DNA from 2 places in the Paenibacillus sp. VT-400 genome. Region 1 is predicted to be linked to the other one. Evidence: riboswitches for the same ligand, from Rfam matches in the RefSeq annotation. Region 1 holds a riboswitch; the other holds the start of a gene.
The links. Region 1 has a riboswitch for thiamine pyrophosphate ahead of EL84_RS10835 (ECF transporter S component). Riboswitches for the same ligand answer to the same signal wherever they lie in the genome.
Positions count from the first base shown of each region.

Region 2: another riboswitch for thiamine pyrophosphate. It lies ahead of thiC (phosphomethylpyrimidine synthase ThiC); the one in region 1 lies ahead of EL84_RS10835 (ECF transporter S component).

Region 1 is NZ_LELF01000067.1:10,817-18,615, reverse strand. Features, by position in the region: gene EL84_RS10840 (ABC transporter ATP-binding protein) at 1-1,487, opposite strand, end outside; gene EL84_RS10835 (ECF transporter S component) at 1,488-2,081, opposite strand; TPP riboswitch at 2,311-2,421, opposite strand; gene EL84_RS10830 (copper amine oxidase N-terminal domain-containing protein) at 2,587-3,540, shown strand; gene EL84_RS10825 (pectate lyase) at 3,721-4,389, opposite strand; gene EL84_RS10820 (S-layer homology domain-containing protein) at 4,729-7,563, opposite strand.
Region 2 is NZ_LELF01000062.1:54,211-62,009, forward strand. Features, by position in the region: gene EL84_RS08730 (IclR family transcriptional regulator) at 147-890, shown strand; TPP riboswitch at 1,039-1,152, shown strand; gene thiC (phosphomethylpyrimidine synthase ThiC) at 1,541-3,355, shown strand; gene EL84_RS32505 (hypothetical protein) at 3,759-4,535, opposite strand; gene EL84_RS08745 (hypothetical protein) at 4,765-5,454, opposite strand; gene EL84_RS31975 (hypothetical protein) at 5,637-5,804, opposite strand; gene EL84_RS08750 (zinc ribbon domain-containing protein) at 6,269-7,087, opposite strand; gene EL84_RS08755 (helix-turn-helix transcriptional regulator) at 7,161-7,799, opposite strand, start outside.

The DNA of each region.
Region 1 (7,799 bases):
CGATCATGGGTAACCATAACAATAGCTGTTCCCTCTCTCCGCAATTGCTCCAGTTGTGCTAACATGGCAAACGTATTGCGGGCATCCTGTCCAAAAGTAGGTTCATCCAACAGCAGTATTCGCTGCTCTCTCACCAGTGCAGAGGCAACGCTTAAGCGTCGTTTCTGCCCCATCGATAATTGGTAGGGATGACGCTCGGACAGGTCGATTAGTCCAAATTGATTCAACATATGATCAGTCCTGACAAGTCTTTCTTCCGTTGTATGCCTGCCCCCCAGCAATGAGAATTCCACTTCTTCCGCGACCGTGTTGGTCACAAATTGAAACTCCGGGTTCTGAAATACAAACGCAATTCGATCTGCAAGCTGCTCCGTTTTGCCAGAAGGCTGACCTTCCACCTCATAATGACCTGTTGTTTTCAGGATATTCATCAGAGATAACAACAATGAACTCTTGCCAGCTCCATTAGTTCCGACAATACCAATCCAATCCCCATGCCATACTTTGGCCTGTTCTACCTGAATGAAGGGTGTTTTCCCACGCCATCCGGTGAACTGCTGCAAGTCCAGTGCAGGCTGATAGCCGGGTGATACAGGTGATAAGGATGAGACGTGAGAGATGAGGGATATACCCGGTGTATCGGATAAGCCAGAAAATTGCTGTGCTTCCAAACTTGAGATGCCGTGGTCCACACACACTTGAAGCTCTCCAGAAGTACTTCCCTCTTCTTCCTTAGCTGCCTGCTCGTGCTCATCCCACACACCCGGATACCAGATTCCATAAGCCTTCAGCTTGCCCCGTTCATCTGTAAATACCTGCTGTGCTGGCCCATCCGCCACAATCTTTCCTTCAGGTGATAACACAATGATGCGGTCGACCATATCCACAATCTTGTTTATTTTGTGTTCAACGATGATTATCGTTTTGTCACTGGCGATCCGTTTGACGGTATCCCATACCTGGGAAGTCCCCTCATCATCCAGCAGTGCAGTGGGTTCATCCAAAAAAAATACCTCCGGGTCCATGGCAAGCATCGAAGCAATCGCAAGACGCTGCTTCATCCCCTGAGACATGGACTGGATCAATACACGATTCTGTTCAAAGGATAACCCCACTTGTTTCAGATAATATTCAATCAGAGCAGGCATCTCTTCACGCGGAATATTTCGGTTTTCCAGAACAAATGCGATCTCTTCATCCGTAAAGGACATACAGAACTGGGTATCCGGATCTTGAAAGACCACTCCTGCTTTGGCGGGAACCTGAATATCATCACATTTCATCGGAATCTCAACCGAACGTGGAATTAAACCGCTCAAAATTTGCAATAACGTCGATTTACCGGAGCCACTCGGGCCAAGCAACAGCACTTTCTCTCCTTGACGCACAGAAAGAGACAAGCCTTGAAATACCAAGGCTTTCTCTCCTGGGAACTTGCATCTTAGATTGGTGACACTTACCGCTTGCGAATTCCCTTCCCCGTTCATCTAATCCAGTGCCTCATAATCTTGTTTGGATACCGGTCTGAGTGAACGCGTTACACCGGTTAGTTCCAATGCTTTGGCAAGATAATAAGCAAACACTCCAGCAATCAGAATACTTCCAATGAAGCGGAATCCGATAAATAGCGTATAATTCCACGCCGAGAGTGAATCAATATACCCGTACTGATAATCCAGCAAAAGCGAAGCCGCTGCAGCTCCTATGGCTGCAAGACAGGTGACAAACAGATTGGTTTTACGATACAAAAATGCGGCGAAGAATATCTCGGCTCCCAATCCTTGCAACAGACCGTATACAAGTGTGGACATGCCCCATTCACTACCCAGAAAAGCACTTACCGTTGAAGCCGCAACTTCGGCAAGAATAGCCACACCTGGTTTACGAATGATAACAAAAGCAAACGTGCCCGCCATAAACCACATGCCGTAGATCATCTGCTCCGCATGAACGCCAAATGGTTTCATCAAGTCATATGTAGGTCCCCATATCTTGTAAATCACCCCAAACACTACTGCGATCACGATGGTTACCAGAATATCCGTTAGTTTCAATCGCTTGTTGCCTGCTGTTGTTGCCATGTTCTCTACGTCCTTCCTTTGTTCCCTGTGGGGGTTGTAAAAATAAACGAAAAAGCCTCCCCGGTTCCGGGCAGGCCTCACGCACAGTGGACAATCTTCACAATGATGTATTGGATGGATGTCGAAAATACGGAATATTAACCAGCACCCCTCCGCCCTGGCAGATACACCACCACAGTTCAAAGAGGTCTGTTGTTCATCCACGTTCATTCCCACAATTCACCCTTACATATCGCAAATCCATGTTCTCTACGCTGGCATTACCCAGATCAGATGTACGGTCAGCAGCACAAGGCCACTCTCTCAGCCCAACTTCATTGAGCTCCCGGTTCACTTATTTCATTGCTTCTAATGTACATCAGATGGGTATTTGTGGCAATCCCTAGAAAAATCATCATGCTTCATCTGGGGTAACAGGGGAACGTATCTGATGGTTCACTTTCCATAATATGAAACATTTAGGTTATGTAGTCCGTCTTAAACATTAGAAGGGAGATTGATAGTGATGAAAGATTACAATTCTGTTTGGCAGCTTAAAACATGGAAAATGGTCCTTGCCGCTTCGATACTCACCGCAGGCACGGCACCTGCCTTACTCTCATCCACTGTGGCGGAAGCCGCAACAACTAAACCTAAACCGACAACTTATATTAACAATGTTCAAGCTCAATATGATGTTGTCATACGGCAGGGTATTACGTACGTGGCATTGACGGAGCTTCAATTCCTCGGCAACTATACGTTTGGTTACAATAACAAAACAAAAGAGATCAGCATTAGCACAGGCAGCGATAAGTATGTCCTTACACCTAACAGCAAAACAATGAAGAAAAACGGTCAGAATGCGACATTATCCTCAGCGCCGATTCTGGTGAATGGTAAAGCGATGCTTCCGCTCCGTGCCATCGGTGAAGCTTTTGGTGCCAAGGTGCAGTGGAACCAGAAGGCCAAGGAAGCCTACATTTACACTACCGATGCTACGATTGTAAAAGAATATAACAGTTCCGATCTGACTGTGGCGCGTGAAGCCGCACTGCATCTGCCACGCTTCTCTGAACTGGGACAAGCACGTCTGGACATTCGCAATCCTTTGGGTCCGGTGGATTCATCCATTGAATACATCTTTGAGCAAGGTAAAAAAGATCGTTTCTTCGTTGTTGAGGATAACGATCTGATCAGTTATTATATCCTTAAAAATGGAAGTGCACTGTTACAATGGCAGGCTAACATCAGCAAAAATGCCGGAACCATCGGTGACCTGTTCTTTATTAAAAACAAAGCCGTTGCTGAAGCAGGGACTCGTCCTTCCGTAACAGGTCAAACACTCGTATCATTCAAGTACTCTCGCATGCTTGAAGAAACCTCTTACGAGATCATGAACAAATTGGGCTCTATTGATACCGGTTCTGTTGTCCCCGAGAAAGGCAAAGTCATCGTTGAAGTTCCGGGAGAGAAATAGTCTGAGCATCCTCTATAAGACATTGCTCAGCAGAAATATATTATCACATCTGCATTACAAAGAGCGCCCTCAAAGGCATTGTGGCAATGACCTTGGGACGCTCTTTTTGGCGTTATATTTTAACTTCAAATTACAAGCGGAGCTTAAACTTTTACCAACTCCGGCGATTCAATCTCCTGTCTAATATTGCGTGTTCCCAGACTGGCTCGTTTTTCCTGAAGCAAACCCCTTGAACAACGTTGGTACTTTGGAATATCGGGTATTCGTAATTTTGCCTTGTGATGTACTGCTGTCTGTACGCATAATCGAATCTTTCACATTGGAAATGTTGGAGTTATCCAGCGTCATGTTAACTGCGAAGGAAGTTCCACCATTTTGGCGAACCAGTTTGCCAATATCATCTGCACGGAAATTTTTGATGTTAATTGTTCCAGCTGCATTCATCTGGAACACTTTATCATAAGCCTTATACGCTGCCCCACCGGTAATGTTAACCGTTCCGGCAGACTTCAATGTCAGTGCATCCTCGCCCACGTCTTGCCAGACCACATTCGATATATTACAGTTGCCATAACAGTGAACACCATCAGCAGCTGGTGATCCGATATTTACATTTTTGAGCGTAGCCCCTGCCTCCAGACGGAAGACTGGCTTCTGATTTTCTGCTTGAGATCCGTCGCCCAGTGTGGAAGGATTAGCTACAAATGTTTTGCCTTGACCATCATAGGTCGTGCCCTTTGGAACAACAATAGTTGAATTTACAACCGTAGGCGCAGCCGCAGCCGGAACTGCACCAAATATAGAAGCAACCAAACCAGCGGACAGTAACAACGTCAACATTTTTTTCATAACTTTATTCCTCCCTTATTCTCTCGTTTTTTGGTAGTGTACAGCCTGGGCTTGTACTGGAAGTTCGTCAGAGGTGCACCTCTGTCCGACCCACAACCTAATCCTACCAAATAAGGAAGGTAACTAGAATAATCATTAGATCACGTTTGTATTTTCCGGCATAGAGCCTGATGTTTCAGCATGCTTAACGTTATCGATCTACTTGTAATGTACCGATATCAACTTCGGATATGCTCTATTTAAGCCTCCAAAAGATTTAGACACGAAAAAAAGAAACCCTTAGTCTTTTTAAGACAGGGTTTCTACATGATACATTTAAAACTAATCTAAATCCTCTATTTATTCTAGAGGTTCCAATTCATCTTCGTTAATTTCATCCGATGGTTGAAGTAAAGTCAGTGGGTCAACATTGGTAAATTCATTTACTGTTTCATAAGTAACCACGCCCTCTTCAGAAACGATCATTCTGAGAACGACCCAGTATATTTCATTACCACTGGCATCTGCTACAGTATACGTTGCACTTGGAGTAGCTACAGCACCATGGAAAACATCAATTTTTGCACCAGATTTCTTGATTGTGCTTGATCCAGAAAAATGATGAACATAGAATGTATACGTTCCAGGAAGTAAATGACGAATGGTTGTCGTTTCAGGTCCATAAGACGTTACATCATCCAAATCCAAATCAACCATAAGTTCGCCATTATTATAATATTGTTTATCAGAGTAGTACGTATGGAACATTCCCTCATCACCTGCTGGACCTACGAGGTGTGAATCCAGATCCACTGGATCTTTACCCCAAGTTAACACGAAGCGTGTTTCATCTTGTGTAGGTATTTCAATAGCAGTTTGATTCTCACGTTTATTCTCCACATTTACTGCCGAGACACCAATGAGATAAGTTGTAATATATTTTGTATCTCCACCTCCAAGTTCACCTGTGTAGATGCCTGGGGGAAGATTGATATAGTAGTTTCCTTGAGTATTCGTTTTGACAGTACCGACAATTTCACCTGTTTTGTTATCCAAGCCTTTTCTAAACGAAATACTTAAATCTGCAACCGGTGCTCCAGCTACATCCTTGATGTGACCACCGAATCCTGTAAGTTTGATTGCACCACTTTGGCTTCCTGCAAAATGTGTTTTATTAACATCTGACTCCACAGTGATGTACAGTGTAGCTCCATAGCTATCAATAGCATCAAAAGTAAATTCGCCATTGCGGTACTGCAAGTTATTCAATTGTTGTTCTGCCCCATCAAAATAGGCACGAACTATGAAATCATTTGCAGTCAGTTCAGAAACATCCAAACCCTCAGAAAAATTCAACTTTGCACTTCCATTTGTAACTTGAATCCCTTTGAGTGTCGGATAGACTGTTCCTTCGTTATAGACTGCAACGGTTACTGGAACATTGATTTCGAAGTTTCCGTATTTGGCTTTTACCACTGTCGTACCGTTGCTTTTAGCTTGAATCTTTCCTGAGTCAACAGTGGCAATAGCGCTATTCTCAACATCCCATCTTGCAAATGAAGTGATATCTTTCTTCGCTGGGGAAGCGATCCCCGTGAATACGATCTGACGGGTCGAATCAATTGCCGACAACTCTGTTACTTGAGGAGCGTAAACTACACTAGTAACTGTAGGATCTGCCTCAATAGTTGGGAGTTGACTAAGTTGACTGAAATCGATGCCTTCTGCATTGACCAGAGCCGAGGATAACGTTCCAGCTCCAGAAAATTGTACAATTGCATTTAATATAGCGCGATTCACTACAGCACCATGGTTAATTTTAAACACGGTGTTCAATGCATCTTGGAACACTTCGAGATTACCAATGGTGGAGTTACCTCCAAATTCCACTGAAACTTGCTCTGCATGAACCATAACAGAGTCGAAGCTTCCACTGAGCACTACCGAAGAATTATGGGGAATCGACTCTGCTATTTCAATCGGTCCGACATCACCTGTGGAGCCATTCTGTACGATTGCACCAGATCTAATCTCAATCTGCTGAACATCACTTCCACCTTCAAGGACCAAACGAATACTGCCGTCCGCTTTGTCAACAATCACTGTTGCAAGAATCGAGTCCACTGCATGAATACTATTTGGTCCTCCGCCTTGAATCTCAGTAGTTCCCGTGACATTAACATTATCAAGAGTCACGTCACCATTTCCTACGGACTCAAGTATCTTTAGCTTACCATTTATTTTGGTGTTTTTTAGAACGACACCTTGAGAACTGATGGTTACATTTCCAGTTACATTACCAAGAGTATATGTACCTGGAGCAGAGAGATTATTACTAGGGGCTTGTTCCCCGCCTCCACTATTTCCACCATTGTTACTTCCGTTCCCTTTATCTCCGGAGCTGCTACCGCTATTTCCCTTACTGTTACCTTCAGAAGGTTTTGTTGTTTCAGGTTTTACTTCATTTGAATCTTCAGTATCAATCTCTGTCTTGGTAGGAGCCATGTAACTATCATATGTAGACTTATTTATCACAAACTCATATGCAAGTCTAGCTAGCGCCTGTCGATCTGCTATGCCTGATGGATTAAATTTTACTGTTCCATCTTTTTGGACTAATCCTTTGATAAAACCAGATTGATAGGCTAGTGTTACAGAATCTTTCGCCCAGTTGGATACTTGACCCAAATCGGAGAGTTGTGGTTTGGATGTTTGACTCGTTACATCTTGATTGTCCCAACCAAAGGCTCTAACAAAAAATACAGCCAACTCTTCTCTTGTCACTTTTTTATTAGGCGAAAAGCTATCTTTGGAGGTACCTTGAGCAATTCCAGATTTGACAAGTGCACCTACATATCCGGCATACCATTGATCTTCCTTTACATCTCTGAATTGACTTGCTTCGACATTATCAGGCTTTAAATTAAGCGCACCGACCATAATTTTTGCTAATTGAGCTCGTGTTACCGAATCGGAAGGTTTAAATGTCCCATCAGTAAATCCTGTGAGTATTCCTTGTTCTACTAATTTGGTTATTTCCGTTTTGGCATACGAATTATCAATATCAGTAAAAGAAGTTTTAGATGTAGCCACTTCTGCCGATACAGATAAATTGATAGATAACATAGAAACAATCAGCGACGTAGAAAGCATTAACGATAGTTTGTGATTAAACTTTTTCCATTTTGAATTCAAAACTAAAACACACTCCTCAGTAGGCTTCTGGTAGGTAAATCCACTAATATATGAATCTTTAGAACTAATACACCTCCTAATCAATAGGATAATAATACCATGCAAATTCATAAAAACAAGATTAATAAACTATGATTTTACAAAAAAGTTTTTATCCTGAATTGATTTCAATTCTTATTATCTAAATAATTTCGCAATAAAGACAAAACGAACCTACCGAAACAAATATTTTCGGT
Region 2 (7,799 bases), on a different contig from region 1:
ACAGGGGATTAAGTCTTATAAAAAGGAAAAATTTACACGTTGGCCTATTTTGAATTTGGCTCTTTTTGGTTTACAGATGAGACCGTTTCTCATATAATTTATGTAACCAAGTTTCATGTGATGAAACATGAGGAGGGCATTATGCCATGGAAGATCGCAAGTTAACCGTCCGGGCTGTGGAACGGGCGCTGGATATATTATTATGTTTTACCACACGCAGTGATCTGGGACTCACCGAAATTGCCAGCCAGATTGGCCTGCACAAAAGTACAGTGCACCGCTTGATGGCTACGCTGGAGGATCGAGGGTTCGTGATCCGCGATGCAGCAACAGAGAAGTACCGACTTGGCATCCGAATCTGGGAGCTGTCAGCTCATATGTCCCGCAGTGATGATCCCGCTATTCTGCTGTTGCCTGCGATGGAGCGACTGAGAGATCGATTGGGGGAGACCGTGAGTCTGTACCTGCGTGATGGGAGTGAACGGATTCGTATTCAGGCGGTGCAAAGTGATCAGGCGATCCGCCGAGTTGCTCCCGTTGGTGTTAGACTCCCGCTGTCTGTGGGGGCTTCCAGCAAAGTCCTGATGGCGTTTGCCACGGACGAGGATCGTGAAGAACTGATGAACGGGCCGGAATGGCCGGTGTTTATTGATCCAGCGGTGTATTTAGCGCAGATGGGAGATATCCGGGATAACGGATATGCCACAAGTTACGAGGAACGTGAGCCGGGAGCTGCCGCGGTATCTGTACCGATTATGGATCGCAGAGGCAATATTGCAGCTGCGCTCTCGGTCTCAGGACCTGTCAGTCGACTCTCGCAGGAGACATTGCATGAGTATGCACCGGTGTTGAAGGATGCTGCTACGCAAATGGGGCTCATGTTATCCTGATGTTGAGTTAAGATTTTTCTCCAATTGGGTTGGTGTTCTGGAATATAAAGGTTGTTTTTATGTTCCGGTTGCGCTACTCTGTAATGGACGGCCCAACGGGGCCAGCTTCATTGAATATGAACAGCGGCTTATGTAAGCCGCAACTTGTTAACGTTACTGGGGGAGTCCGAATTGTCCGGACTGAGACGGAATCGCATGAGATTCCGGACCCTTTGCACCTGATCTGGATCATACCAGCGTAGGGAAGTAATCGGCGATATGACCACAACCACCACATGATGTGACCCTTGTAGGGCTCCGTTAAGGAGTTGCATGAAGGTGCATTATTGGTGATGGACATAAAAGTCGGTTCCTTCGGGGACCGGCTTTTTTATATACAGGGAACGGGCGATATAGCGCGGACTCTATGGGCTTCTTTTTCAATAACCTGCAACAGTGGGCTTGGATGAATAGAGAATGCACCATAGATCATCCAAGATCTGTGGCAGCCTCCGTCTGTTGTTAACTGTACATGAAAAGTGTCTTCCCTGGTCTGGTGTAGGATCGCTCTTTCTTCTCTGCATTGCGCATGATTTGGGACAGGTACGTAAGTGAGCTAATGACGAAACCAACCAAACAAGCGACGAACACTGAGGAGGAGACAAGCGAACATGAGTACAGGAAATCAAACGGGACAACAAGCGACGGAACAGGGACATAACGATCAGCAGGTGGAAAAAGAAACAGGAGCGGCCGGACGGGTTCAGCCCTTTCCCGGTAGCCGCAAAGTCTACATTCAGGGCTCACGGCCGGACATTGCTGTACCGGAGCGTGAGATAGCCCTTCATGACACGAATACTCCCCAAGGGGTGGAGCATAACGAACCGCTGCGTGTCTACGATACGAGCGGCCCCATGACCGATCCCGCATTTCATGCGGATATCCGCGCAGGTTTGCCAGCCCTGCGCACCCGCTGGATCACAGAGCGTGGCGATGTTGAAGCTTATCAGGGTCGTACGGTTAAACCGGAGGATAACGGACTGAAGCCCGGAGGGAAGAGAGCTGGCGCTGAAGAGTACCCCGGATTACGAGGCAAACCGCTGCGGGCACAGCCAGGACGCTGTGTGACCCAGATGCACTACGCGAGGCAAGGAGTCATTACGGCAGAGATGGAGTTTGCCGCCATTCGTGAGGGCGTGGAACCGGAATTTGTACGGCAGGAGCTGGCGAGTGGACGGGCCATTCTGCCATCCAACATCAATCACCCGGAGAGTGAGCCGATGTTGATCGGTCGTCATTTTCACGTGAAGATCAATGCCAACATTGGCAACTCTGCTGTATCTTCTTCCATCGAGGAAGAGGTGGAGAAGATGACTTGGGCGGTACGCTGGGGATCGGATACGGTGATGGATCTGTCCACAGGAAAAAACATTCATACCACCCGGGAATGGATCATCCGTAATTCACCTGTGCCGATTGGTACGGTGCCGCTGTATCAGGCGCTGGAGAAGGTGAATGGCGAAGCGGAAGCGCTGACCTGGGAGTTGTACCGTGACACACTCATTGAGCAGGCAGAGCAGGGCGTGGACTACTTTACGATTCATGCAGGTGTACTGCTGCGTTATATCCCCATGACGGCCAAGCGGATGACAGGCATTGTGTCCCGGGGCGGGTCCATTATGGCAGCATGGTGTCTGGCGCATCATCAGGAGAATTTTTTGTACACCCATTTTGAAGAAATCTGTGAGATTATGAAAAGGTATGATGTAGCGTTTTCGCTGGGAGATGGACTCCGTCCAGGTAGTATCTATGATGCCAATGACGAGGCTCAGATGGCGGAACTGGCTACGCTCGGGGAACTGACGCAGATTGCGTGGAAGCACGATGTGCAGGTGATGATCGAAGGTCCTGGGCATGTGCCGATGCATAAGATCAAGGAGAATGTGGACTTGCAGATGGAGATCTGTAAAGAGGCACCGTTCTATACGTTGGGGCCGCTGACGACCGACATTGCCCCGGGTTACGATCACATCACCTCCGCCATTGGTGCGGCCATGATTGGTTGGTTCGGCACGTCCATGCTCTGTTATGTTACGCCAAAAGAACATTTGGGCCTGCCCAACAAGGATGATGTGCGGGAAGGGGTTATCGCCTACAAGATCGCAGCTCATGCCGCCGATCTGGCAAAAGGCCATCCACGTGCCCAGCGCCGCGATGATGCATTGTCCAAAGCGCGCTTCGAATTCCGCTGGCGTGACCAGTTTAACCTGTCACTGGACCCGGAACGTGCGCTGTCCTACCATGATGAGACGCTGCCAGCAGAAGGAGCCAAAGAAGCTCATTTCTGCTCCATGTGTGGACCAAAGTTCTGTAGCATGCGCATCACGCAGGACATTCGTGCCTTTGCCGCTGATAAAGGATTGTCCGAGAATGAGGCTGTAGCTGCCGGGATGCAGGCGAAGGCTGAGGAGTACCGGATGCGGTAGGTGAGTGGAGATTGATAGTGTAGCCAAAAAAAACAGTTCATCACATACAATGAGTGATGAACTGTTTTTTTTGTTTGTATCCTTCAGATTAGCTCTATTGGATTTAACTAAATATTGGCCGTCTTTCACAGATATCTATACTATAGTTTACTTCATTTTACTCCAAATTCGAAACAGAATACCTGCAATGACAAACAGTATGCCGTCCGCTAATTTAAGACTTCCACCGTAGATAAACGCAGAACAGGCCAAGCCTATAATAAACAAAATTAGAATGTATAAGTAACGCACTAGCATTCACTCCTCTACAATAAATGGAACTGTGCTTAACATATCTTAAGAGTGTGAACAATTAATTCAAATTTATCTAATAAGATATAATGTTCTTAATACTCAGAGTAAATTAATAGTAGAAATCTTTTAGTGTTCCTCTCGAATCATTATTGGCTGAGCCCGAAAAACTAACGCTCAAAGCTCCAAAAGATAATCCAACACTACCCGAACCTTTAATGTGATAATAATTGGATTGTATCTGGGAGAGACCACTTTGATTTCCTTGCTTTTTATGTTCTATTGTAAAGACAGCAGCGGCAACCTGTTCTGTTATAATAATGCCCCCTTTGAGATCAGCATTGAATCCAACACCACTCTCACCAGTATATGAAAAATTACGTCCACTTCCTAAAGTTGTAAAAGTAGAGTTCCCACTGTACTTTACTTTATCTTCATAATATGCAGAACCTGGGACGGCTCTCCAAATATTTTTATCGAAAGAAGCGCCATAGGCATCGGATAAACGCCATACAGGCATTGATTTCCATTTGCCCGTTAATGCAACCATAAATCTTTCACGATTATCAACGTTATCAGTTCGAACTACGGTTATATAATAGTCAAATTGATCATCCTTGATATTTCCGAGTGGTCCAACCTCTCCGTTGAATTCAGGTGCTGAGGCTTTTTCATGAGCCACTACTTCAATTGATCCATCTTCTTTCGAAAGACTTTTCTTAAACTCAGGGCTCCAGGATTCTATTACTTCATAAGGAATACCCTGCTTTAATAAAGTTATATCCAATTTCACAGTTTTATTCTCTGCAGAAGCGAAAGCACTGGTAGGAATAAGTAATAGGCATAGACAGCAAACCAACAGTAACTTCGATAAACGCAATAATTTCAATGTAAAACCTCACCCTCTGAGTAATTTGTTAAATTATAACAATCTAAATTTATCATATAACCCTAGGTTTGTACACCTAAATTATGTATATTTAATTATTATTTTAAAAAATTAGGATTAATATGTATTTATGTAAATAATAAATTAAACATAATTATATTTACGCTACTAACTCTTAACAAGATCACAGGAGCACATCCAATTTGTATCAATTAATTGTTTGATACATCTACTCTCGAGCCAGTCCCAAATTCTTCTCCAAATACGTTGCAAGCAATGCCAGAGGGCTATGGATTGGAATACCGCGATCTATTGTAACCTGTGCAGCAGCGGGAGCCATAGATAGTTGGGCTGCCACTACCGTTTTACCCGGATACTGCTCAGCAATCTGCTGTAAGCCTTCTCGTACCGCTTCGAGATACCCTTGCTGATCTCCACGCATAATCAACTCAAATGTCCCAGGGATGCACAACGCTTCCGTCTGATATGTCTTGGCAACGTGTAGTTGCCCATTCTCATCCTCTTGCTGTAATGCCTGATTCACCCGTGCCATCGTTCCTTCAATAGTTGCCGGGTTGGTGAATGCTATTATGTAATCTCCTGGTACTCGCCGCATCTCCTGCAATAACGGATCATCTATGCCGATCACAGGCACAGGGACCTGTGTGGCTTCCTGCTCCAGTACTGTCGCAAACAGGGTACACGTAACCAGAATAGCATCGGCATGACACTCAGCGATCCATTGGAGCGTCTGGGCTACTTTCTCGTGAATGATGACCTCGGAAAAGTCAGCGTCATGTTTAAGACGATCCAGACCTGGATCGACGTAATGGACCAATTCAACTTCATAAGGAGCAAGCGTCTCTTCAATTAAGGCGATGTTAGAATAATGAGCGTGAAAACAACCAATGGTGATCATGTGCTAAGTCCCCTTTTACAGTTCGTATATGTCATGGATCTTTTAGATATTTAAACCATTATAGAAACATGCCTGAGAACTGTACAGTCGTTTATTGCTCAACGCCAATAACCGCCCTGCCGCCAAGCAGCGGAAAGACGGTTGATAACCTGACTCGACTAGGGTCGGTCCGGTGTCCATTTTTATCTAAGGGAAGGAGAAGCATTTTTCTTCGCCATTTTTTGTTGCAGAATTTCATGAAAGGATAGACCTTGAGTGTTCTCATTCTCCTTTTTAGGAGCAGTGGTCGCCGTGTTGCGCGGATATTGGTGATGGTACGGGATCATTTGCTGAATAGGCATGCGGATCATCTTGGTTCCTCCTTTGATGCGTTTTTTATGAATTATGTATTTCGACTGGTTACCATGCCAGGTGCGCATATAGGTACATGTGACTTGTTAGACGAAATAAAAGAGTTTAAAGCGTAATTCCAATTGGATTGTAGTGATTTTACCCGGTTTTAAGGAGATGTAAACGTTTTTAGGGAAATTCAGGAGTAAAGGACCTAATATGAAAGGTTTGATATGGGAGGATCGAATCGGTTGTTATGTGAATAGTCCCAATTTTAAGGAAGTCAATGGTACCCGTATATGAGGCATATTATCTGGTTAAATGATGCAAAGCATGCTAACTAACTTGGTACCATGGTCGGGTTGTTTAGGGGGTAATGTAGTTCCGGATATAAAAAAACTGCCGAGCGAACCCGGCAGCTTACGTGATATGAAGAAGGATGCGATGAAACTTTGATTCTGTCTGAGGTGGTATCGTGTTGGCTTTATCTACTTTGGCGAACAGCGATGTATATATCCACTTGTACACTTTCGGGATTCAGGCTGCGTTCATCATACAATTCAAAATCCCCAGTGAACGTACGATCGCTTTGTTTATCCCATGCCCACACGGCTCCCCAAGCTTCGCCAACAACCTCTGCCATCGGTCCTTTTCTGGAAGTGAATATGGCGTAAGTTGCAGGAGGGAGTAAAATGTCGTCCAATCCCTCAGGCAACGATTCGTTCGGACTGACCTCATGCCCTACCAGTATGGTGTATTCTCCGGTTATGCCATCGGTGTAATCCGTGTAACAGCCATAGCGAACAACTTCAGGTGCAGGTAGGTGCTCTGAGGCAAAATAATTGTTCCAGAGTCCCTGAATACAACCTTTGCCACTGATTTCAATGGCGTTGGTTGTGCGGGCGGATACGCCGGCAAGACGTTTGCCGGGGAGCGTGACATAACGAACGGGCTGGGCAGAGAACGAATGATCCGTTGTTACCTGACCAGGATTAGCAGAAGCAGTAGAGGTTTCAGTGAGAGATTCTGCATGCTGATCCGTTGTATTCGTGCGCCAACGTTTCAAAAAAGGAAGCTGGTTACGTAGCATCGAACGAGCGGATTCCTCATCCATGCCTTCGTCCTTCAGAATGGCAGTGCACATCTCCGTCATGCCTTCAAGTGACATACCGGGCTGCTCAAACTTGCCCTCTTTGTAACAATAGATACAGTACTCACGGGTTGTGCTTCCATCTGCTTCCGTTCCGAATTGGGCAGGGGTTGTGAGCGGCATGCCGCAGCTTTGACATACAGTGACGTTCATGATTAGTTCCTCCTCATATATGTACAGATTGAATATATCTGAAGTATACGGGGAGGAACTGGACAGCTGTCTGTCAGGTTTGAGTCGGAGGTATATAATTTTGTACAATTTGCTCCGCGATACGGCAGATTTCATCCCGAATATGCTGAGGTTCCAATACTTCAACGTCCGCGCCGAAGCCCAGGATGAATCCATATAACCAGCCATCCTCTGGAAAAGCAACCTGGCTGATGTAATACCCAGTCCCATCAGGCATGACGTTCTCGATCCCAAACCATTCTTCCGCAATATGACGGACGCGAGCATGGAATTTCAAGGTTATCCTAGCTTGATTGTCCGGGCGGCTCCATTCCTGTTGCCAGGGTCTGTTCTGTGGGTTGATGACTTTACGCTCGAAGTGCTCATTAGCAAGTGTGACATCTTGCATGCGCACAAGCTTGAACATGCGAAATTGATTCCGCTCGTGACAAAAAGCATACAGATACCAGGAATGCTTCTTGAGTACGATGGTATGAGGGTCGGCAGTTCGGTGAGTATGGATACCTTCCGCACTGCAGTAGGTAAAGGTTACGGAGCGTAATTGATCCATACCCTGTTCGATAAGTTCAAGCTTGATTTTCAGCGCTTCGGGATGCGTCCAGGTTGAGTAATCCACGATGAATCGATTGGTATTGGCCTGAAAATCGTCATTTTTGGATTCAGGTACGATACT